DNA from 3 places in the Rahnella selenatireducens genome. Region 1 is predicted to be linked to each of the others. Evidence: predicted binding sites of a transcription regulator. Region 1 holds the regulator's gene; each other region holds the start of a gene.
What was found. Region 1 encodes Fur, which represses iron uptake genes when iron is present. Its sites were predicted from a motif close to ATAATAATGAGAACNACTATCAA; they were not measured.
Positions count from the first base shown of each region.

Region 2: a site for Fur is predicted at 4,677-4,699, ahead of sodA (superoxide dismutase [Mn]). Genes of this name have one in related genera too.
Region 3: a site for Fur is predicted at 2,060-2,082, ahead of ACLBVC_RS23850 (TonB-dependent siderophore receptor). Genes of this name have one in related genera too.

Region 1 is NZ_JBKEZJ010000001.1:425,149-432,716, reverse strand. Features, by position in the region: gene chiP (chitoporin ChiP) at 1-1,291, shown strand, start outside; gene chiQ (ChiQ/YbfN family lipoprotein) at 1,305-1,646, shown strand; gene fur (ferric iron uptake transcriptional regulator) at 1,787-2,242, opposite strand; gene fldA (flavodoxin FldA) at 2,558-3,085, opposite strand; gene ACLBVC_RS02085 (methyl-accepting chemotaxis protein) at 3,496-5,160, shown strand; gene ybfE (LexA regulated protein) at 5,226-5,507, opposite strand; gene ybfF (esterase) at 5,763-6,551, opposite strand; gene seqA (replication initiation negative regulator SeqA) at 6,794-7,348, shown strand; gene pgm (phosphoglucomutase (alpha-D-glucose-1,6-bisphosphate-dependent)) at 7,374-7,568, shown strand, end outside.
Region 2 is NZ_JBKEZJ010000006.1:68,328-75,895, reverse strand. Features, by position in the region: gene fdxH (formate dehydrogenase subunit beta) at 1-521, opposite strand, end outside; gene fdnG (formate dehydrogenase-N subunit alpha) at 534-3,581, opposite strand; gene fdhD (formate dehydrogenase accessory sulfurtransferase FdhD) at 3,727-4,569, shown strand; gene sodA (superoxide dismutase [Mn]) at 4,778-5,398, shown strand; gene ACLBVC_RS11785 (methyl-accepting chemotaxis protein) at 5,707-7,568, shown strand, end outside.
Region 3 is NZ_JBKEZJ010000028.1:10,069-17,636, forward strand. Features, by position in the region: gene ACLBVC_RS23845 (glycoside hydrolase family 3 protein) at 1-1,845, shown strand, start outside; gene ACLBVC_RS23850 (TonB-dependent siderophore receptor) at 2,244-4,361, shown strand; gene ACLBVC_RS23855 (TetR/AcrR family transcriptional regulator) at 4,511-5,116, opposite strand; gene ACLBVC_RS23860 (HlyD family secretion protein) at 5,155-6,279, opposite strand; gene ACLBVC_RS23865 (DHA2 family efflux MFS transporter permease subunit) at 6,361-7,568, shown strand, end outside.

The sequences.
Region 1 (7,568 bases):
CGACCGCAAAGATTTGAACAAAACGAAAGAAGAAACCCGCCCTGACGGCACAAAAGTCACGGTGAATAATCCCGATTACGATAAATATGCCACCAACCTTTCACACGCGACCGCCAACCTGAACCTTGATTTCTCTTCCGGCTACGCCTGGGACATGTTCGGTATCGATCTCGCCGCATTTACCGCGATCGAATTAGCCGAAGCCAGCGACAGCGGTCACCCGAACGAAATCGCGTTCTCCTCTAAAAACCATGCGTATGACGAAGACTACTCCGGTGATAAAGGCGGCGTCAGCCTCTACAAAGCGGCCGGTAAATTCAAATATGGCGGATTCTGGGGCCATGCCGGTTACATTCAGCCCACTGGACAAACGCTGATCGCCCCGCACTGGAGCTTTATGCCGGGTACCTATCGCGGTGCCGAAGCCGGGTATAAACATGATTTTGGCGATCCGGGCGAACTGAGTTTCTCCTACATGTGGGCGGATGAATACAAATCGCCGTGGCATCTGGAAATGGATGATTTCCGCCAGAACGACAAGAAAACCGGTGTTTCCTATATACACTCGCTGGGTGCGAAATACGACTTCAAAAATGATCTCGTGCTGGAAGCGGCCTTCGGTCAGGCAGAAAGTTACGTCGATCAATACTTCGCCAAAGCGTCGTACAAAATTGATCTGATGGGCAATCCGCTCACTACCAGCTACCAGTTCTATGGCGCGGAAGATCGTATCAGCAACCAGAACGATCCCAACAGTCTGTATGACGGTTTGGCCTGGTTGCAGGCATTGACTTTCGGTTACACCACCGGTCAGTTCAACTGGCGTCTGGAAGGGACAATGGTCAAAGCTGAGGGAAATCAGGGTTATTTTTTACAACGCATGACCCCAACGTATTCTTCTTCTAACGGACGTCTTGATGTGTGGTGGGACAACCGTTCTGACTTCAACGCTAACGGCGAAAAAGCGGTTTACGCCGGTGTGTTATACGACCTGGCGAAATGGGATCTGCCGGGCTTCGCAGTGGGCGGTTCTTATGTTTATGCGTGGGATGCCAAACCGAGTACCAATCCAATCTATGATCAGAGCCAGCGTCTCAAAGAAAGCGCCTGGAGCCTTGATGCGCTTTACACCATTCAGGAAGGCCGCGCAAAAGGGACGCTGTTCAAACTTCATTACACCCAGTATGACAACCACTCGGATATCCCGAGCTGGGGAGGCGGTTACGGCAACATTTTCCAGGATGAAAAAGACGTGAAATTCATCGTTATCGCTCCATTCACTATTTTCTGAGGATACTAAACCGATGAATAAATTACTGATGATGGTTGTGACTTCCCTGTTACTGGCGGGTTGTGCGCCAACAGCTACGCAAACCGAAAATGCGAAACTGCGTCAGGCGTACAGCAGCTGCATCATTAAAGCAGAAGGCTCGCCGGATAAAGTGGCGTCGTGCCAGACGATCCTTGATGTTCTAAAACAGGAACAGGAGCACAAGCAGTTTGCCGAGCTGGAAACCGTGCGTGTAGTGGATTATCAGCGTTGTCTGACGGCGCGTAAAACCGGCGATGGTCAGGCTTACGCGGCAGACTGTGGCAAAATCTGGCAGGAAATTCGTTCTAACAATTCGCCAAAACCGGTGAATTAACCGGGCGCGAACGCTGCGCACCTATCGCAAGAAAAAACAAACCCCGGCTTGCCGGGGTTTGTTTTTTTATCCGTCGCCTGAATCGCAGGCACAAAAAAACCGCCTTTCAGCGGTTAATTTATTCGGACTGACCGTAGAGATTACTGTGCAGGTTTATCATTGTGCAAAGATTCATCTTCGCGACAATCGCCCGCCTCACAGTGGCCGTACAGATACAGACTGTGGTTGGTCAGTTTGATACCGTGTTTCTTCGCAATCTCGCGCTGACGGCCTTCAATATATTCGTCACGAAATTCAATAACGCGGCCGCAATCCAGGCAGATCAGGTGATCATGGTGATGTTGTTGGGTCAGTTCGAAAACAGACTTGCCGCCTTCGAAGTTATGACGGGTAACGATACCGGCGTCATCAAACTGGTTCAGAACGCGGTAAACCGTCGCCAGGCCAATTTCTTCACCCATATCAATCAGTTGTTTGTACAGATCTTCCGCACTAACGTGATGACCTTCCGGCGCTTGCAGCACTTCCAGGATTTTGAGGCGCGGAAGCGTGACTTTTAAGCCGGCTTTCTTCAGTGCGGTGTTGTTGTCAGTCATGCGGATTCAGTCCTGTTACTATGTGCTAATCAAGTTGAGGCATGCAGCCTGTGGCATCGGCGGCACAAAAATTTGTCGCTTAAGGATTCTTCGCTTTTGAGACGTGTGCCGATCCTCAAAAACGTAGCCTGTTAATAAAGATCACAAAATGCCTGTCACATTCGATAATGCAACGACTTGATCAATAGGAAAACAGATGAGCTCAGTGTACCTTGATACCACTGAAAGTTACAATTTTGTAGCGGTTAAATTGTTAATTTCAGTAATAGTTTGGCCCTTCAATTGTAGAATAAATCCTCAGGGCCAACAGGGTTTTTAGCCAATAATTTCTGAAAGGCTCAGCTCTTCTGTGATCTGTTTGACCCACGTATCAACACGTTCGTTGGTCAGTTCCGGCTGACGGTCTTCGTCAATTGCCAGTCCGATGAAGTGCTTATCATCAGCCAGACCTTTAGACGCTTCGAAGTGATAGCCTTCAGTTGGCCAGTGGCCCACAATCACCGCGCCGCGTGGTTCGATGATGTCACGCACAGTACCCAGCGCATCGCAGAAGTATTCGGCATAGTCTTCCTGATCGCCACAGCCAAACAGCGCGACCAGCTTACCTTCGAAATCTATCTCTTCCAGCGTCGGGAAAAAGTCGTCCCAGTCACACTGCGCTTCACCGTAATACCAGGTTGGAATTCCGATCAGCAAGATATCGAATTTTTCCAGATCCTCTTTGCTGCTCTTCGCAATGTCATGCACCTCTGCAACATCTTTACCCAATTGCTTTTGGATCATTTTCGCGATGTTTTCGGTGTTACCTGTATCGGATCCAAAGAAGATACCTACTACGGCCATAAGATTACCTAACCTCTTGTTCTCAATGAAGTGCTCTGCATTGCAGGCAATAATAACGCAGATGATAGCAAACTCGCGAGGCGGAGAATATGTTTCAGCTCGCCTTCTTAACTGGTGGATAAGTTTATCGGCCAATCTTTTTAAGTGTTATCGCCTTCGTGTGCTTTGAATAACCTCAGGCTTATTGAGGTCAAAAGCAAAATTAAGAAATATGTTCTCACAATACTAAATTTTGAGAACAACCCGCCGATAGATGAAGCGAGAGGAATCTCAACATAATAAAGAAATCGATGCCCGGAGAGGTGTTCAAACATGTCCGGGGGCGAAAGCCTGCTGGCTACCTGTCTTGATTCTCCGCATCCCCGTCAATCCTCAGACCAGAAACAACCTTGTTTCGAGAGAGGCATATCGTGCAGTTTTTAAAAAATATCACCATCAGGGCCGCATTATTAACGATTTTAGGCATTTTCTGCGTCATGTGGGCAGGTGTCTCCCTTTACACCGTTACCTCACTGAATACGCTGACACAAAATACGAAGAACAGTACCGAACTGGTCAACAATATGGCGCTGATCAGCAAAGGAAATGATCAGTATTTTCGTACCGTGACACGCTTAAGCCGTGCCGTCTCACAACTTCAGGCCGATCCGTCAAAAGGGCCGGAAATTTTTGATACGGCAAAGCAATCCCTCGATGGCCTTTCTCAGGCACTGGCGAGTTTCAAAACGGCTCCGCATCCGGGGCTGGATGAGGCTTCGGTTCAGGAACTGGTCTCCAGTTGGGAGAGTCTGGTTACGCAGGGCGTTACGCCGTTGTATGCGGCGGCCGTCGGCAAAAATTTCGATGCCTATAATCAGCTCTCAAACGATGCTGTTCCTGCCCTGAGCCGTAACTTTGGTGTGTCCATGACCAAAGTCAGCGGGCAGATTGCAGTCGATTTTGAAGCAGCGCAGACCAAATCTAACCATCTGACTTATTACAGCAAAGTTATTCTGCTGACGGCTTTTTCTCTCGGCCTGCTTATTTTGCTGCTGACCGACCGTTATCTGGTGATGGCGCTGGTGAAACCGCTGGATAAAATTCGCGATCACTTCGCCGTGATTGCAAGCGGCGACCTGACGCATTACCTGGAAGAGTTCGGCAAAAACTGTGCGGGTAAATTGATTCCGCTGCTCAACGTGATGCAGTCCAGTCTGGAAAATACCGTTCAGACCATCCGCAATTGCACCAACCACATCTATCAGGGCGCGTCAGAAATCTCAGCCGGGAATAACGATCTGTCTTCCCGTACCGAAGAACAGGCATCCGCACTGGAAGAAACGGCAGCCAGTATGGAAGAGCTGACGGCCACGGTAAAACACAATGCGGACAACGCGCATCACGCGAGCCAGCTGGTGATGGAAGCGTCTTCTACCGCGCAGAAGGGCGGTAACATTGTGGCTGACGTCGTCAGCACCATGAAAGATATCTCAGGCAGCTCGAAGAAAATTGCGGAAATCACTTCTGTTATCAACAGCATTGCCTTCCAGACCAATATTCTGGCGCTGAATGCCGCGGTAGAAGCTGCGCGCGCAGGCGAGCAGGGGCGTGGTTTTGCGGTGGTCGCCAGTGAAGTGCGTAACCTGGCACAGCGCAGTGCGCAGGCGGCGAAAGAAATCGAATCGCTGATTAGCGAATCCGTTTCCCGCGTTGACAGCGGCTCTAAACTGGTAGAAAACGCCGGGCAGACAATGAACGAAGTGGTGCGCTCAATTACGCATGTCACCGATATCATGGCGGAAATCGCTTCGGCGTCTGATGAGCAGAGCAAAGGCATCAGCCAGGTTGCCGTTGCGGTGACACAAATGGACAGCGTAACGCAGCAAAACGCCGCTCTGGTGGAAGAAGCTTCGCATGCCGCGGTCTCTCTGGAAGAGCAGGCTTCATTACTGAACAACGCTGTTGCGACGTTCAAACTCAAAGACAGCATCACGAATGTCGGAAAACGACCCGCGAGCGCGGTTTCTCAGCCGTTGTTACGGCCTGCAACCGGTGTAATGACATCGAAAAGCAGTGAAAACTGGGAAACGTTCTGAGGTGAGAGTTAAGCAGTAAAAGGTAAGAAAACAGGCGGATAACCGGAAGGTTATCCGCTTTTTTATCAGCCTTCCTGACCGTTAAGATGCGACAGCAACATCTCTTCAATCAGTTCGCTACGACTGATATTGCGTTCTTCTGCCAGCTTATTGAGGGTATCAACAGCATCGGCGTTCATTTTCAGCTCTACGCGACGCAGACCACTCGCTTTATCGCGGCGTAACTGGTTGCGCTTGTTGATCCTGAGCTGTTCATCACGGGAAAGCGGATTAGTTTTTGGACGCCCCGGACGGCGGTCATCTGCGAACAGATCAATCGTCGTGCGATCCAGTTGTTCTTTTGCCATAGGTAGCGGTACAACCAGGGAAGTTTTTACATCGGAAAACGGCAAGCCGATTCCTGACGAGCGTTTCACACATTTCGGGCTAAGAAACCCTGACCCAATTTACCCCCCGCAACTCGACCTGAGTAAAACGGGGCGGCAAAATTATAGCGCGCAATCATACACTGGCGCGCCTGGGGTTCACAACGCTTAATAGCCCTGATTTCATGTTAACTTTCGAAGTTGTGCAGACTTTTTGCACAATTTATCCCCAGGATGTTAAACAGCAGGCGAATCGATGAAACGATGCACAGCGCGCAGGACGGCGTCAGGTTTTTCTGCATGCACCCAATGACCCGCTCCGGCGACCACATAGGCTTTTGCCCGTGGAAACTGTCGGCCAATATCTTCGCGATACGCATCCTGCACATAAGGGGAATCCCCACCGCGGATGAACAACGCCGGGCGATCCCACGCCGGAACTTCCTCCCAGCCGACAATTTTTGCATACTCGCTCAGCAGAACCGGCACATTGAAGCGCCATTCGCCCTGCTGGAAAGATTTCAGCAGAAACTGAATCACGCCATCTTCCTTTATATACTGATGCATACATTCGGTGGCAGAAGTACGGTCGCGCAATCCGGCATCGGTGACGGCGTTAATCGCAGCGAAAATCTCATCGTGACGACGGACGTGATAATCCACCGGCGCAATATCAATGGCGATGAGCTTTTCGATTCTGTCGGGGATGAGAGCCGTCAGCGCCATAGCCGCTTTTCCCCCCATAGAATGGCCAATTACGATGAATTTTTGGAAACCCACTTCATCCAGCGTTTCCATTAAATCCTGCGCCATCGAGGCGTAAGACATCTCCGGTGAACGCCAGGATTGCCCGTGATTACGCAAATCAACTTGCAACACTCTATGCTGTTGTTTCAGGTCGCGGGCGAGCACGCCCAGATTATCAAGGGTTCCGAACAATCCGTGGATCAGGAGAACCGGCAGCGCATCGCTGCCAGCGACTTCAGGTTCATGCACGCGATAATGTAATTTCATGGCGAAGTTCATACAGATAAACAATCTCATTAGGTTATCATGAGTGGCGGATAATTTTTAAAACGGAAAGTTTTCTGCCAGATGCCTGAGCGGGATTTGACTACCGGGAACGAAGCGGGCCGGAGCCAGCATGCAGCAAAATCGGTAAGTAGTCTGGATTTTGCTTCGCGGCGCAATTCCCCTGTTTGTTACTGCGTAGAAATTTGTATAATCCTTTTGAATGAATTTAGTAGAAAAAACAGTACTGGATAAAGATGAAAACTATTGAGGTTGACGAAGAACTCTACCGCTACATTGCCAGCCACACACAAGCCATCGGTGAGAGTGCGTCTGATATTTTGCGCCGTATGTTGAAGTTTACTGCCGGTCAGACCGCTCCTGCCGCGCCAGTAACACCAGTCGTTATTGCTGGAACTGTCGCGCAGGAAAAACCTGTCACCGCTGCCGCGCCGACGTCGCGTGAAAAAGTTCGTGCCGTGCGCGAACTGTTGCTGTCTGACGAATATGCAGAGCAGACCAAAGCGGTTAACCGTTTTATGCTGATCCTGTCGACCTTGTATTGCCTGAACCCAAAAGAATTTGGCGCAGCGACCGAGTCCCTGACCGGCCGCACGCGTACCTATTTTGCCGGTGACCAGCAAACTCTGCTGCAAAACGGCATTCATACCAAACCTAAACACGTTCCCGGAACGCCGTATTGGGTTATTACGAATACCAACACAGGTCGCAAACGCAGCATGATCGAACACATCATGCAGCTCATGCAGTTCCCGGCGGAACTGACTGAAAAAGTGTGCGGCACCCTCTAATTTTCAGCGTCAGGGAGAAACGCCAGTGGCTAATCACCCCCGTGCAGGGCAACCTGCTCAGCAAAGCGATTTGATCAATGTGGCGCAGTTGACGTCACAATATTACGTTCTGCAACCGGACCCGCAAAACCCGGCACATGCCGTGAAATTCGGTACGTCCGGTCACCGTGGCAGTTCGTTGCGTCACAGCTTTAATGAAGCGCATATCCTGGCGATTGCG
Region 2 (7,568 bases), on a different contig from region 1:
GCAGGTTCCTGCCCAACGCTCACGCGGTCAACGCACAGCGTGCATTTGTACGCGCGGTTATCCTGTGGGTTAATGCGCGGGATGTTGAACGGGCAACCAGCGATGCAGTAACCGCAGCCGATGCAGTGTTCAGACTGAAAATCGACGATGCCGTTGGCGTACTGAAGAATGGCACCTTCCGCCGGGCAGGCTTTGAGGCAGCCCGGATCGGCGCAGTGCATACAGCCGTCTTTGCGGATCAGCCATTCCAGCTTGCCGTTTTCTTCCACTTCAGAGAAACGCATCACCGTCCAGGATTTCGCGCTGAGATCCATCGGGTTGTCGTAAACGCCGGTGTTCACGCCGACCTCATCGCGCAGGTCGTTCCATTCAGAACAGGCGACCTGACAGCCTTTGCAGCCGATGCAGGTGGTGACGTCGATAAGCTTCGCCACTTCCTGCTGATGATCGCGGGCACGCGGCGCTGGCGTGAACCCGTTGGTTGCGGACTTACGAAGTATGTCCTGAGATTGCATTGCCATAATTCGCCTCCGTTAAACCTTTTCCACGTTAACCAGGAACGCCTTAAACTCCGGCGTTTGCGAGTTAGCGTCGCCGACTGACGGCGTCAGCGTATTGGCTAAATAGCCCTTACGCGTCGCACCTTCAAAGCCCCAGTGACACGGGATACCGATGGTATCGACATGTTTGCCGTCGATGGTCAGCGGGCGGATACGCTTGGTTACCACGGCTTTCGCCACGATAAAACCTCGCTTCGAGGAGACTTTAATCTCATCGCCCTGAACGATATTTTTCGAGGCGGCAAGGTTTTCGCCGATCTCGATAAATTGTTCAGGCTGTGCGATAGCGTTCAGCAAAGCGTGCTTGGTCCAGTGGCGGAAAAGTTCGGTGATCGAATACGTTGTGGCCACATACGGGAAGTCTTTGGCAGTGCCCATATTGGGTAAATCGCTGGCAAAAATGCGGGCGACCGGATTGGAAATTACGTCCGGATGCAGAGGATTTGTGCCAATCGGCGATTCGATGGGTTCGTAATGCTCCGGGAAGGGACCATCAGCCATTTTGTCGGTCGCAAACAAACGCCCGACGCCTTCCTGTTGCATGATAAACGGCCCGACGCCGGTGCCAGGTGCGGCGTTGCTGTAATCCGGGACATCAAAACCGGTCCATTTCGCGCCATCCCAGCGGATGATTTCACGTTTTGGATCCCACGGCTGGCCCTGCGGGTCAACGGAGGCGCGGTTATACAGAATGCGGCGGTTCAGAGGCCAGCTCCATGCCCAACCGGACGTACAGCCCAGACCGGACGGATCGGCATTATCGCGGCGCGCCATCTGGTTACCAGCTTCAGTCCAGCTACCGGCGTAAATCCAGCAGAAACTGGCGGTGGAGCCGTCGTTTTTCAGGTGTGCAAAGGTGGAAATCTGCTGGCCTTTTTTCGCCAGAATATTGCCCTGATCGTCGTGAATGTCCGCCAGCGCTTTGCCGTTGGCTTCGCGGGCGATCTCTTCAGGCAGCGGGTCAAGCGGATCCTGATAATCCCACGCCATGTTCATCACCGGCAGCGGATTCGCCCCGCCTTCTTGCTGGTACAGCTCGCGCAGTTTCATGAACAGGCGGGCAATGATCTTTCCGTCGTGCAGCGCTTCACCCGGCGGCTCAGACGCCTGGAAGTGCCATTGCAGCCAGCGGCCGGAGTTCACGATTGAGCCATTTTCTTCCGCAAAACAGGAAGACGGCAGGCGGAACACTTCGGTCTGAATGTCGGCGGTTTGCACGTCGTTCATCGCACCGTGATTCTGCCAGAAGTTCGAGGACTCGGTCACCAGCGGGTCGATCACTACCATGTATTTCAGTTTTGAAAGCGCGCGCGAGGATTTATTTTTGTCCGGGAAGGCCGCCAGCGGGTTGAAGCCCTGCACGATATACCCGTTGAGTTTACCCTGGGTCATCAGCTCGGCCTGTTGCAGCACGTCGTAGCTTTTGTCCCATTTCGGCAACCAGTCATAACCCCAGTCATTCTCCGCCGTGGCATGTTCGCCCCAGAAACTTTTCATCATGCTGACGAAGAAGTTCGGCGTGTTTTTCCAGAAGTTAACCTGATTCTCGACCAGCGTTCCCGGCGTAATTTGCTTCAGGTAATCGGTGATATTGGTTTGTTTCTCAGACGGCAGCGGCATGTAGCCCGGCAGATTGAGCGACAGCAAACCAAGATCGGTATAACCCTGAATATTTGAGTGACCGCGCAGCGCATTGACGCCGCCGCCGGGCATACCGATGTTACCGAGCAGCAGCTGAATCATCGCCGCACAGCGGATGATTTGCGCGCCGCCGGTGTGGTGCGTCCAACCCAGTGCGTACAGGATGGTGGAGGTTTTATCGCGCGCACAGGTTTCCGCCAGAATCGAGCTTATCAGCAGGAAATCTTCTTTCGACGTACCGCACAGGCGTTCGACCATTTCCGGCGTATAACGGGAAACGTGCTCTTTCAGCAGATTCCAGACACAGCGCGGGTCTTGTAACGTTTTGTCCTGTTTCGCGATGCCGTTTTCATCGAGCTGATAATGCCAGCTGTCTTTGTTGTAGGCTTTTTTCGTGGCATCGAAGCCACTGAACAGCCCGTCGTTAAAGGCATAATCTTCACGCACCAGCAGGCTGGCGTTGGTGTATTCCCGGACGTATTCTGTCTGGATTTTATTATGCGTAATCAGGTAGTTGATCATGCCGAGCAGGAAGGCGGTGTCAGAACCGGCGCGGATTGGCGCGTAAATATCGGCTACGGCGGCGCTGCGGTTAAAGCGCGGATCGACAACAATGACTTTGGCGTTATTTTTGGTTTTGGCTTCGATCACCCATTTGAATCCGACCGGATGGGCTTCCGCCGCATTACCGCCCATAATCAAAATGACGTTGGCGTTTTTGATATCCACCCAGTTGTTGGTCATCGCGCCGCGACCAAAACTCGGCGCTAAGGCGGCAACGGTCGGCCCGTGGCACAGGCGCGCCTGACAGTCGATGGCAACCATACCCATTGCGCGGGTGAATTTCTGATCCAGCAGGCCGGTTTCGTTACTTGCTGCGGACGAACAGAGCATTCCGGTGGTCAGCCAGCGGTTGACCGTCACGTTGTTCTCATTTTTCTCAACGAAGTTGGCGTCGCGGTCATCTTTCATCAGGCGGGCAATACGGGAAATCGCCTCGTCCCAGGTGATGCGCTGCCATTTATCTGAGCCCGGCGCACGGTATTCCGGGTATCTCAGACGGCCTTCGCTGTGAATATAATCCAGCACACCGGCGCCTTTCGGGCACAACGAGCCACGACTGACCGGATGATCGGCGTCACCCTCAACGTGGAAGATATTCTCGGTGACATTTTTTGCACCATCGCCCTGGCTGTAAATCAGCATTCCGCAGCCGACCGAACAGTAGGTGCAGTTGTTGCGGGTTTCACGCGAACGGAGCAGTTTGTATTGGCGGGTTTCCGCCATCGCCAGCGTCGGAGCGAACCCTAATAACGCGGCTGTTGTACCGGCCATTCCGCCCGCACATATTTTGAATAATTGTCTTCTGCTGACTTGCATGAAAGACTCCTTCCCATCATTTGTTAACACATTGCTTTTCAAATTGGCGCTTTCCCCGTCAGACGCGGAAGCGATAAAATTAAGGTTCAGTACCCATATTTTTTGTACGGCTTATGTAGCCGGATTGTTTATAAGGTTATTGCCAATGGATGTCCATCAAGTAAACGAACTGGGCGAAAAAGATGACAAAAAAGTGACTCAGATCATCGGAGCGCGCCAAAAAACGGTGATGCAACGCGCCCGTCTGGATGCGTCGGAAGAGGACTGGATTGCTGAAGAAGTACCCGTCGCGCTGGTCTACAACGGGATTTCGCACGTGGTGATGATGGCATCGCCAAAAGATTTTGAAGCCTTCGCGCTGGGCTTTTCGCTCTCGGAAGGGATTATCGAAACCGCCAGCGACATTTACGGAATGGACGTCGCACAAAACTGTAATGGAATCGAAGTTAACATTGAGCTATCGAGCCGCCGCTTTGCCGGGCTGAAAGAACGCCGCCGCGCGATGGCAGGCCGCACCGGTTGCGGCGTTTGCGGCATCGAACAGCTGGGCGATCTGTTTCGCCCGCTTGCGCCGTTGCCGTTTACGCAAACCTTCGATCTGGCGAATCTGGACGCCGCGTTGCAGCAACTGAAATCCGTTCAGCCCATCGGCCAGCTGACCGGCTGCACGCACGCCGCCGCGTGGATCACGCCGGCAGGCACGCTGTCGGGCGGCTGCGAAGACGTCGGCCGTCACGTCGCGCTGGATAAAATGCTCGGCCAGCGCGCCCGACAAAATGACTGGAACACCGGCGCTGCGCTGGTTTCAAGCCGCGCCAGCTATGAAATGGTGCAGAAAGCCGCGATGTGCGGCGTCGAAATCCTGTTCGCCGTCTCCGCCGCCACCACGCTTGCGGTAGACGTCGCAGAAAAATGTAACCTGACGCTGGTCGGTTTCAGTAAACCCGGCCGGGCAACGGTGTATACGCATCCTCAGCGGTTGCGGTAACCCTCTAAGCACTCAGTGCCTTTAGACAATTTAGGATTGTTTGCGGTTATCTGGTTCTAAGCCCTCAATAACAGGGGCTTACGCGTAGCCTTACCAAGCGTCGGGCTTAGATAATCATTTTCAATATCATTTAATTAACTATAATGATCCGACTGATTACGCGGTGCTCACAAAGACGGTGCCGCCCTACACTATGGAGACGATGAACATGAGTTATTCACTGCCATCACTGCCTTACGCATACGACGCACTCGAACCGCATTTCGACAAAGAAACGATGGAAATCCATCACTCTAAACACCATCAGGCTTACGTTAACAACGCTAACGCCGCGCTGGAAAGCCTGCCAGAACTGGCTGCGCTGTCTGTTGAAGAGTTGATTGCTAACCTGGACAAAGTGCCTGCGGACAAGAAAGTTGCACTGCGTAACAACGCAGGTGGCCACGCTAACCACAGCCTGTTCTGGAAAGGCCTGAAAACCGGTACAACCTTACAGGGCGAACTGAAATCTGCGATCGAACGCGATTTCGGCAGCGTTGACGCTTTCAAAGAAGCTTTTGAGAAAGCAGCTGCAACCCGTTTCGGTTCTGGCTGGGCATGGCTGGTTCTGAAAGACGGTAAACTGGCTGTTGTTTCTACTGCAAACCAGGACAGCCCGCTGATGGGCGAAGCTGTTTCAGGCGTTTCCGGTTACCCGCTGCTGGGTCTGGACGTTTGGGAACACGCTTACTACCTGAAATATCAGAACAAACGCCCTGATTACATCAAAGCCTTCTGGGCTGTTGTAAACTGGGACGAAGCAGCAAAACGTCTGGCTGAAGCGAAATAATTTCGCTTTACCGCCCTTAACGGGCACGATGCTTTCGCAAGAGGCAGGTCAGCGACCTGCCTTTTTTATACCTCGATTTTAATGCTCCGACTTTTATGTCCTGCCTTTTATGCAAAAAACGTAAGCCTGATCACTGTGTTAGGGCGAATGGTCCCCTCACTTTCCGCCATTTTTAGACCGCCCTCTCATTAATCAAAAATACCCCCCGACACCTATAAAGTTTCTCTTAAGTCCTGACGATAGATTGTTCACAAAGGCGTCACAAAATCGCAAATTTTATTGCATGGAATGCTTGACGGAGAACAGCAATGGGCAACGGCACGGGTCTTTCGCAGTGGATGAGTAATCTCAAAGTCGGCACCAAACTGGGTCTCGGCTTCGGGTTGGTTCTTTTGATCGCCGCGGTGATCACCGCCGCCGGAATGATTAAGTTTAATGACATCAGCCAGCGCGCTGAGAAAGTTGATTTTAGTAATCAGATGAATGCGTTGCTCAATGATGCCCGTCTTAGCCGTACGCTTTATCAGCTCAATTACGACCCTGCCTATCTCAAGCAAAATCAGGACAAAATTAATGCACTGTCGCAGCTGATTGCGCAGTCGAAAGGTAAACTGGAATGGGATGCGACCAGCCTGGCCGATCTCAATCAGGTACCGGTAAAAATCCGTGAGTATCAGGTAGCGCAGGACGCCTTCAAACAGGCCGTCGACAGAAAAGACGCCGTGCGCGCCAGCTGGAATCTTTCCGAAACGGAAGCCGTGGTGAAACGCCTGCAGGATCAGCTGCGTGTGGAAGATGCCGACCCGTCGATTCGTCTTTCCCTTGCAGAAGTGATTCAGAAACTGATCAGCGTGCGTTATTACGTGCGTGGCCTGTTGCTCAACATCAACAAAGAGTCTGAGGCGACATTGTTGCAGGCCATCGACGATACGCAGGCCAATGCAAAAAAACTTAACGCGCTGCTTCTGCCCAATCAGCAGGCGACGCTGGCTCCGCTGATGACCGCGCTGGCAACTTACAAAAGCCACGTTGTGGCGTACATGCCAGCCTATGAAGATGAGCAGAAAAACTCACAACTTCTGTCGGTGAAAGCCGCCGAGATGAACGCGCTGGTATCGAAAATCTTCAAAAACGAACTGGATAATACACACAACGATATCAGTAATGCGCAGATGATCATGATGGTGATTACGCTGATTGTCATGCTGGCCGGTATCCTGATTGCGTGGCGAATCACCCGCCAGATTGCGCAGCCGATCCGTGATACGCTGAAAACCGCCGAAGCGATTGCACAGGGTGATCTGACTGCCGCACGCACCACTACGCGCCGTGACGAACTGGGCATGCTGATGAACGCGGTGGCTGGAATGAGCCAGAATCTCAGCACGATGATTTATGAAATCCGCTCCGGCGTCTCGCAGGTTTCGCACGCAGCAGCGGAAATCGCCGCCGGGAATACCGATTTGTCCTCACGCACCGAACAGCAGGCCGCTGCGGTTGAAGAAACGGCCGCCAGCATGGAAGAACTGAGCGCCACAGTGAAACAGAATGCCGATAACGCCCATCATGCCAGCAAACTGGCGAGCGAAGCATCGGGCACGGCCACATTGGGTGGCAAGCAGGTTGGCGAAGTGGTCGATACGATGCAGCAGATTTCCGGCAGTTCTAAACGTATCGCAGAAATCACCTCCGTCATCAACGGCATTGCGTTCCAGACCAATATTCTGGCGCTGAACGCCGCCGTAGAAGCCGCACGCGCCGGAGAACAGGGCCGCGGATTCTCGGTGGTGGCGTCCGAAGTCCGCACGCTGGCACAGCGCAGTGCGCAGGCAGCAAAAGAGATTGAAGGGCTGATTGCCGAATCGGTTGAACGTGTGAATACCGGCGCGAAGCTCGTGGAAAATACCGGGCGCACGATGCAGGACATCGTGAAATCCGTCTCGCACGTCCGCGATATTATGGGTGAAATCGCGTCGGCTTCTGACGAACAAAGCCGCGGGATCAGCCAGATTTCGCAGGCGATTGTCGAAATGGACAGCACCACCCAGCAGAATGCCGCGCTGGTTGAGCAGTCTTCGGCAGCGGCTGACTCTTTGGAAGATCAGGCCGCGACGCTGACGCAGGCGGTGTCGGTATTTCGTCTGGCCGACAATGGCAACATGCTGAAAGC
Region 3 (7,568 bases), on a different contig from region 1:
GACGGGCTGAAATTCAAAGATCTCAACCATTCGGGAAAACTTGAACCTTATGAAGACTGGCGACTGACGCCCGAAGCGCGAGCGGCAGATCTGGTCAGGCGCATGACGCTGGAAGAAAAAGCAGGCGTGATGATGCACGGCTCTGCCCCGACGGCCAACAGCCCGGTGGGTGCCGGAACGCATTACGATACTGACGCGGCGAAAAAAATGATCGCCGGTGCCAAAGTCAACAGCCTCATCACCCGTCTTTCAGCGGAAGATCCGGCGGTTATGGCCGAAGAAAACAACAAACTTCAGCAAATTGCCGAAGGGACGCGGCTGGGGATCCCGGTGACCATCAGCAGCGATCCGCGTAATTCCTTTGAATATCTGATTGGCGCGAGCACCTCTTCCGGCAAATTTACGCAATGGCCCGAAACGCTCGGGCTGGCGGCGATTAATGATGAAAAAGTCACCCGCCGTTATGCCGATATTGTTCGTCAGGAATACCTGGCAGTCGGTATCCGCGAAGCCCTTTCACCGCAGGCCGATCTGGCCACCGAGCCACGCTGGGCACGCATCAGCGGAACCTTTGGCGAAGATCCGGCGCGCGTGCATAACATGGTGCGCGGTTACATCGAAGGCATGCAAAACGGGGCCGACGGGCTGAACAGCGGCAGCGTCATTTCGGTGGTAAAACACTGGGTCGGCTACGGTGCGGCGGAAAACGGCTACGACAGCCACAACGTGTATGGCAAAAACGCCGTCTTCCCCGGCAACAATCTGAAAGAACATATCTATCCGTTTACCGGCGCGTTTGAAGCCAACGTCGCCAGCGTCATGCCCACCTACTCCATCCTTAAAAATGCCATGTTCGAAGGCAAACCGCTGGAACAGGTCGGTGCCGGGTTCAGCCATCAGTTGCTGAACGATATTTTACGCGGGCAATACGGCTTTAAAGGCGTGATCCTCAGCGACTGGCTGATCACCAATGATTGCAGCGATGAATGCCTGAACGGCGCGCCGGAAGGAAAAGAACCGGTGCCGGGCGGCATGTCGTGGGGCGTGGAAAACCTGACGCCGCAGGAGCGATTCGTCAAAGCGGTGAAAGCCGGTGTCGATCAGTTTGGTGGCGTGACCGATTCGCAACTGCTGGTGAACGCGGTTAATGAAAAACAACTGACAGAGCAACGCCTGGACGGATCCGTCACCCGTATTCTGGTGCAGAAATTCCAGACCGGCCTGTTTGAAAATCCGTATGTGGATGCACAGAAAGCGGTGCAAACCGTGGGCCGCGAGAGCTGGCAGAAAGAAGCGAATGCGGCGCAAGGCCATTCGCTGGTTCTGCTGCAAAACAAAGATGAGATTTTGCCGCTGAAAAAAGGCAAGAAAATCTGGCTGTACGGCATCGAACCGAAAGCCGCGCAGGCGGCCGGTTTCACGGTTGTCGATGCGCCGGAAAAAGCTGATGTGGCGCTGATCCGCGCACAGGCGCCTTATGAACAGCCGCATCAGCAGTGGTTCTTCGGCAAACGCCATCATGAAGGTTCACTGGCGTTCACCGAAAGCAACGCCGATTATCAGGCCATCGTGAAAGCCAGCAAATCCGTCCCGACCATCGTGACGGTTTATCTGGATCGCCCGGCAATTCTCACCAACGTGGTCGATAAAGCCAAAGCGGTGCTTGGCAATTTTGGCGTCAGTGATACCGTGCTGTTTACCCGCCTCACCGGCACGGAAGCCTATACCGGAAAACTGCCTTTCGAGCTGCCTTCTTCTATGGAAGCGGTATTGAAACAGAAGTCGGATATGCCGCACGACAGCGAGTCACCGTTGTTTGAGATTGGTTTCGGGATGGCGCGGTAATATTCTTTCTGAACCCCTGCCGTCCCGGCCTTTGCCGTGGACGGTTCTTTCGAAAATTTGCCCAAACCTCTCTGAATCTGCCGCTATTTGTAACAGAAACCGGTCCGCAAAATCCCCTTTCAGCCCGTTAAACAATCAAAAAACCCATTCATTTCATGCGGATAAAATGTCGCCACTTCACACTTTTTGCAGAAAGTTCACTTGAATTTGTAAAATAATAATGATAACAATTATCATTAAGTTTAACATTCGTCTCGTTTCTGTTAATCCCTGTCATTTTCTGTACAGGCGCTTTAGTACGGAACGTTGTTGGCTTTTGGGTCTATACACACGCATCAATACACTCGCATCAATTAATTACTCGATTATTTATCGGGTTATTTATAGGGACTATGAATATGTTGTTGGCTTTCCCCCTCAAACGCTCGGTGCTTCTGTGCGCTATGGCGCTGTCTGTTCCGGCAGCTTCTCTTGCAGCCGAAGATACCGTCGTTGTCAAAGCCGCGCCTGCTGATACCGCAGATGCTCCGACGCAGGGTTACAGTGCGAAAACCAGTAAAAGCGCGACCAAAACGGATCAGCCGTTAATCACCACCGGTCAGGCGGTTTCTGTGGTCACGCGTCAGCAAATGACTGACCAGAACGCCACGACCGTCAATGCGGCACTGAACTATACGCCGGGCGTTTTCACCAACTTTGCCGGTGGCGCAACGCGTTATGACACCATCTCCCTGCGCGGTTTCCACGGCGGTGACGTCAACAACACATTCCTTGATGGCCTGCGTATTCTGAGCGACGGCGCAACTTACAACTCCATTCAGGTTGATCCGTGGTTCCTTGAGCGTATTGATGTGGTCAAAGGCCCGTCTTCTGCGCTTTACGGCCAGAGCATTCCCGGCGGTGTCGTGGTGGAATCCACCAAACGTCCGCAATTTGCTGAAGAAGGTCACGTCCAGCTTTCCGGCGGGACGCAAAACACCAAAGGCGGTGCGTTCGATTACACCAATGCGCTCAGCGATACGCTGGCATTCCGTCTGACCGGTATGACCCGCAGCAGCGACACCCAGTACGATCATCAGCGCGAAGAACGTTATGCGATCTCCCCGCAACTGCTGTGGACGCCGGATGAAAACACCTCACTGTTGCTGCGCGCGTATCTGCAAAAAGATCCGTCCGGCGGTTATCACGCCGCAGTTCCGGCCGACGGCAGCCTGTACGGCCAGAAACTGAGCCGTGGTTTCTTTGACGGTGAAAGCACCCGCAACCAGTTCAAACGCTGGGAGCAAATCTACAGCTACGAATTCCAGCACACGTTTAACGATGTCTGGTCATTCCGCCAGAACACCAACTACACCCATTCCAATACCGAACTGGATCAGGTGTATCAGGCAGGCTGGAACGCCGATCGCACGCTGATGAACCGTTACTATTCCGGTGAGAAATCGTCCCTCGATACGTTTGCTATCGATAACCAGCTGGAAGCTGATTTCGCCACCGGCGAAGTCGCGCACAAGGTGGTGCTGGGCTTTGATTATTCTCACTTCATCAACGACGTGAAATCCGACGGTGCAACGGCTGAGACGCTTAACCCGTACACCGGTGTGGGCGGCGATGCGCTGAATTACTACAGCCATTCGCGCGGCAAAAACCGTTACGAGCAGATGGGAACTTATCTGCAGGACGAAATGAGCTGGAACAAGTGGTTCCTGACGTTGTCCGGCCGTTATGACACCCTGAAAACCTCGAGCCGCAGCTACGAAAGTATTTACGCGCAAACCTCCAACAGCGAACGTAAAGACGAACACTTCAGCAGCCGAGCTTCTCTGCTGTATGCATTCGACAGCGGGATTTCTCCGTACGTTAGCTACAGCCAGGCGATGACGCCGTCTGCCCTGCCGGGCCCGGACGGCACGCTGCTGAAACCGATGCAAAGTGAGCAATACGAAGCGGGGATCAAATACCAGCCGGTCGGTACATCCGATATGTACACCGCGGCGCTGTATGACCTGACGCAAAAAGACGTGGGTAACCGCGTAGTTGTGGGCAGCTACTACGAGCCGGCGGGTAAAATCCGTTCACAGGGTCTGGAACTGGAAGCGAAGAAACAGGTCACCGAGCGTTTCAACGTGATGGCGGGTTATACCTACAATAAAGTGCGAATCCGCGACGCGGCGCAGAACAACGGCAACACACCTTACGTGACACCAAAACAGATGGCTTCCATCTGGGGTCAGTACAAATCACCAATCGGTGTGGATGTGGGCGCAGGCGTTCGTTATATCGGCACGCAGTGGGCGGATAACGAAAACACCCTGCATATGCCTTCCGCAACGCTGGTTGATGCGTCAGTGCGTATGAATCTGGTGCAGTTCAATCCGCAGCTGAAAGGCGCGTATGTCCAGCTGAACGCCAACAACCTGTTCGACAAGAAATACGTCGCGGCCTGTTACGGCACCAGCTATTGCTACTGGGGTCAGGAACGTACCGTGGTCGCCACTGTAGGTTATGATTTCTGATTGTCTCCTTCTCACTCTCACGAGGGGAAGGCCGGGATGGGGTGTGGGTTTAATGCAAACTTGACAAGGAGATTGCCATTAATACCCCACCCCAACCCTCCCCTTCGCAGGGGAGGGAGAAACCCTGAATTTTCAGGGCTTTTTCTTTTCTATTGCGCTGGTATGTTCTGGGCAGGTAAATGCAGCCGTGCTTTCAGATTTTCCTTTGCACTGTGCAGCAAAGCGTCCGAGGCCTGCCGGTCAGGTTCGCATCGCGCCAGCGATAAACTGCCCATCAGCTCCGAACTGACTGACACCGCCGTCGCCTGCGGATCTTCCACACCCATTTCTGTCAGCTGGCGGATAATCATGCTGCGAATTCTTTCAATCCCGCGCGCAAATTCAGCCTGACAAGGCACGGTCATGCGCGGTGCTTCAGAAGCCAGCGCCGACACCGGACAACCCTGCGAACGGTTATCGCGATGCCACGGCGACAGATAAAAATCGATGTATCCCGCCAATTGCTGCGACGCGCTCAACCCCTGATTATCTTTGTCCCAGCGCTGCATCACCTGATTAAACATCTGCTGAATGGCGGCTTCGATCAGGGCGTCTTTCGAGGCAAAATGCGCATAAAATCCGCCATGCGTCAGCCCGGCTTTGCTCATCACGCCCGCCACACTGACCTGCAACGGCCCTTTGGCGCGGATGGCTTTCCCCGCTTCCTTCACAATCCGCTCGCGGATTTTCGACTTATGTTCACTTTCGTAGCGCATAGTAAGACCCTGATAATCGAATAGATTGCCGCCTCAGTTTACCTGACCGGTTCCGTAAGCGAAACGCGCGCATCGACAGATAACCCCGGCCTCAGCGCGCTGGCTTCCGGCTGACCGGGATCAAGACGAATACGCACCGGCACGCGCTGGACAATCTTAGTGAAATTGCCGGTGCCGGGTTCAAACGGCAGCAACGCAAACGTTGAGCCGGAACCGGGCGCGAGGCTGTCCACCTCCCCGCGGAACGTCACGCCGGGCAACGCATCTACCTGCACATCAGCTTTCTGGCCGGGCTGCATTCTGCCGGTCTGCGTTTCTTTAAAATTGGCGGTGACGTAAATCCCTTCATCAGGCACCAGCGCCATCAGCCGCTGCCCGGGCGTCACGTAATCGCCGACCTGTACCTGACGGTTTCCGACCACGCCATCCACCGCCGCAAAAATTGTCGTGTGGTTGAGATCCTGCTGCGCCAGATCTTCTGCCGACTGCGCTTTTACCACCGCCGCATTCGCCAGCGCCAGCGCCGCTTCAATTTCAGCCCGCTGCGCGTGCGTCACCGCCGCCTGATTTTGTGCAACATTCAGCATGGCAGCCGCATGTGCCGAGGTCTGTTCCGCCGTCACCGCCACGGTTTTATAGCGATCCGCATCATTCCGGGACGTGGCGCCGCTAACCGCCAGCGACTGATAGCGTTGCTGCTCGGCCTCGGCGTGCTGTTGTTCGGCTTTCGAGGATCGGATGGCGGTTCGCGCCGCATCGATTTGCGTCAGCGCCAGCTGTTCCTGCGCCTGCTGGCTGAGCAACGCCGCCTGCTGCTGTGCGACCTGAGCGCGGGCATCGTCGAGATCACCCCGAGCGGCGGCCAGACGTGCCGTAAATTCCTCGCTGTCGATAATCACCAGTTTATCGCCCGCATGAACCCGCTGGTTATGCCGCACCAGCACTTGCGACACAAAGCCTTTTACTTTTGGCGCAACGGTGGTGGCGTCGGCCGTCAGATACGCATCGTCGGTAGACTCAGAAGATGGTGCCGCCAGCAACCAGGCGGCACCGCCGAGTGCCACGGCCAGCGCGACCACACTGACTACCCAGATCCGTTTTGATCGCTTATTCACTTTTGACTGCGGGGCCGCAAGCCCGCCATCTGCTGTTGCTTCGCTCATTTTTTCTCGCACCTCATTGCATGATGGTTATCATATTAATATGATGATCATCATGTAAACAAGTCCCAGGATCTCACAAAAATGTCAGCCACCCTGAATCACCCCGCCGCGATCTCGCCAGCGGATTACCCGACATCACGCAAGTATCTGATTTTCAGCATTATGGCGTTCGGCATGTTTCTGGCGCTGATCGACATCCAGATCGTCGCCGCCTCGCTCAATGATGTTCAGGCAGGGCTTTCCGCCGGGCCAGACGAAATCAGCTGGGTGCAAACCTCCTACCTGATTGCCGAACTGGTGATGATCCCGTTCTCGGCATTTCTGGCGCAGGCGCTCTCGACCCGCTGGCTGTTCAGCGCGTCCGCCGCCCTGTTTACCCTCAGCAGTATCGGCTGCGGATTGTCCTGGAATATCGAGTCGATGATCGTCTTTCGCGCATTGCAGGGCTTTACCGGCGGCGCGATGGTGCCGACGGTTTTCGCGACCGGCTTCGCGATGTTTCAGGGTAAACAGCAGGCGATTATTCCGGCGATCCTCGGGATGGTCAGCGTGCTGGCACCGACGCTTGGGCCGACCGTGGGCGGTGTGGTAACACAGGTTCTCGACTGGCGCTGGATCTTCTTTATCAACATATTACCCGGCGTGCTGGTGGCGACCGGCGCGGTAATGTTTATCCACGTCGATAAAGCGGATTTTTCGATGCTCAAACGTATCGACTGGGTGCATTTATTTTCGATGGCCGTGGCACTCGGCTGCCTGGAATATGTGCTCGAAGAAGGCCCGCGTAAAAACTGGTTCAGCGATCCGCAGATCCAGATTTCCGCCTGGTTTTCGCTGGTGGCCTTTGTTCTGTTTCTCGAGCGTTCCTTTTATTCCAAAAACCCGATTGTGCGCCTGACGCCCTTTCGCGATCCGACCTTTACCTTTGCTTGTTTATTCAATCTGGTCGTCGGTTTTGGTTTGTACGCCTCGACCTATCTGACGCCGGTTTTCCTCGGCCGTATCCGTGATTTCAACAGTCTGGAAATTGGCACGACGGTCTTTGTCGTCGGCGTCGGGCAGTTTTTCAGCACGATTATCGCCGCACGCCTGATCAATCGTGTCGATCGCCGGATATTAATCACCGTGGGATTATCCGGTTTCGCGCTGAGCTTATGGCTGACGACCGCCGTCACGCCTTACTGGGGGGCTGAACAGTTTTTCTGGCCGCAGGTAGTGCGCGGGTTATTCATCATGTTGTGCATCGTGCCGAGCGTAAATATGGCGCTGACCGCCTTTCAGGGGCCGGA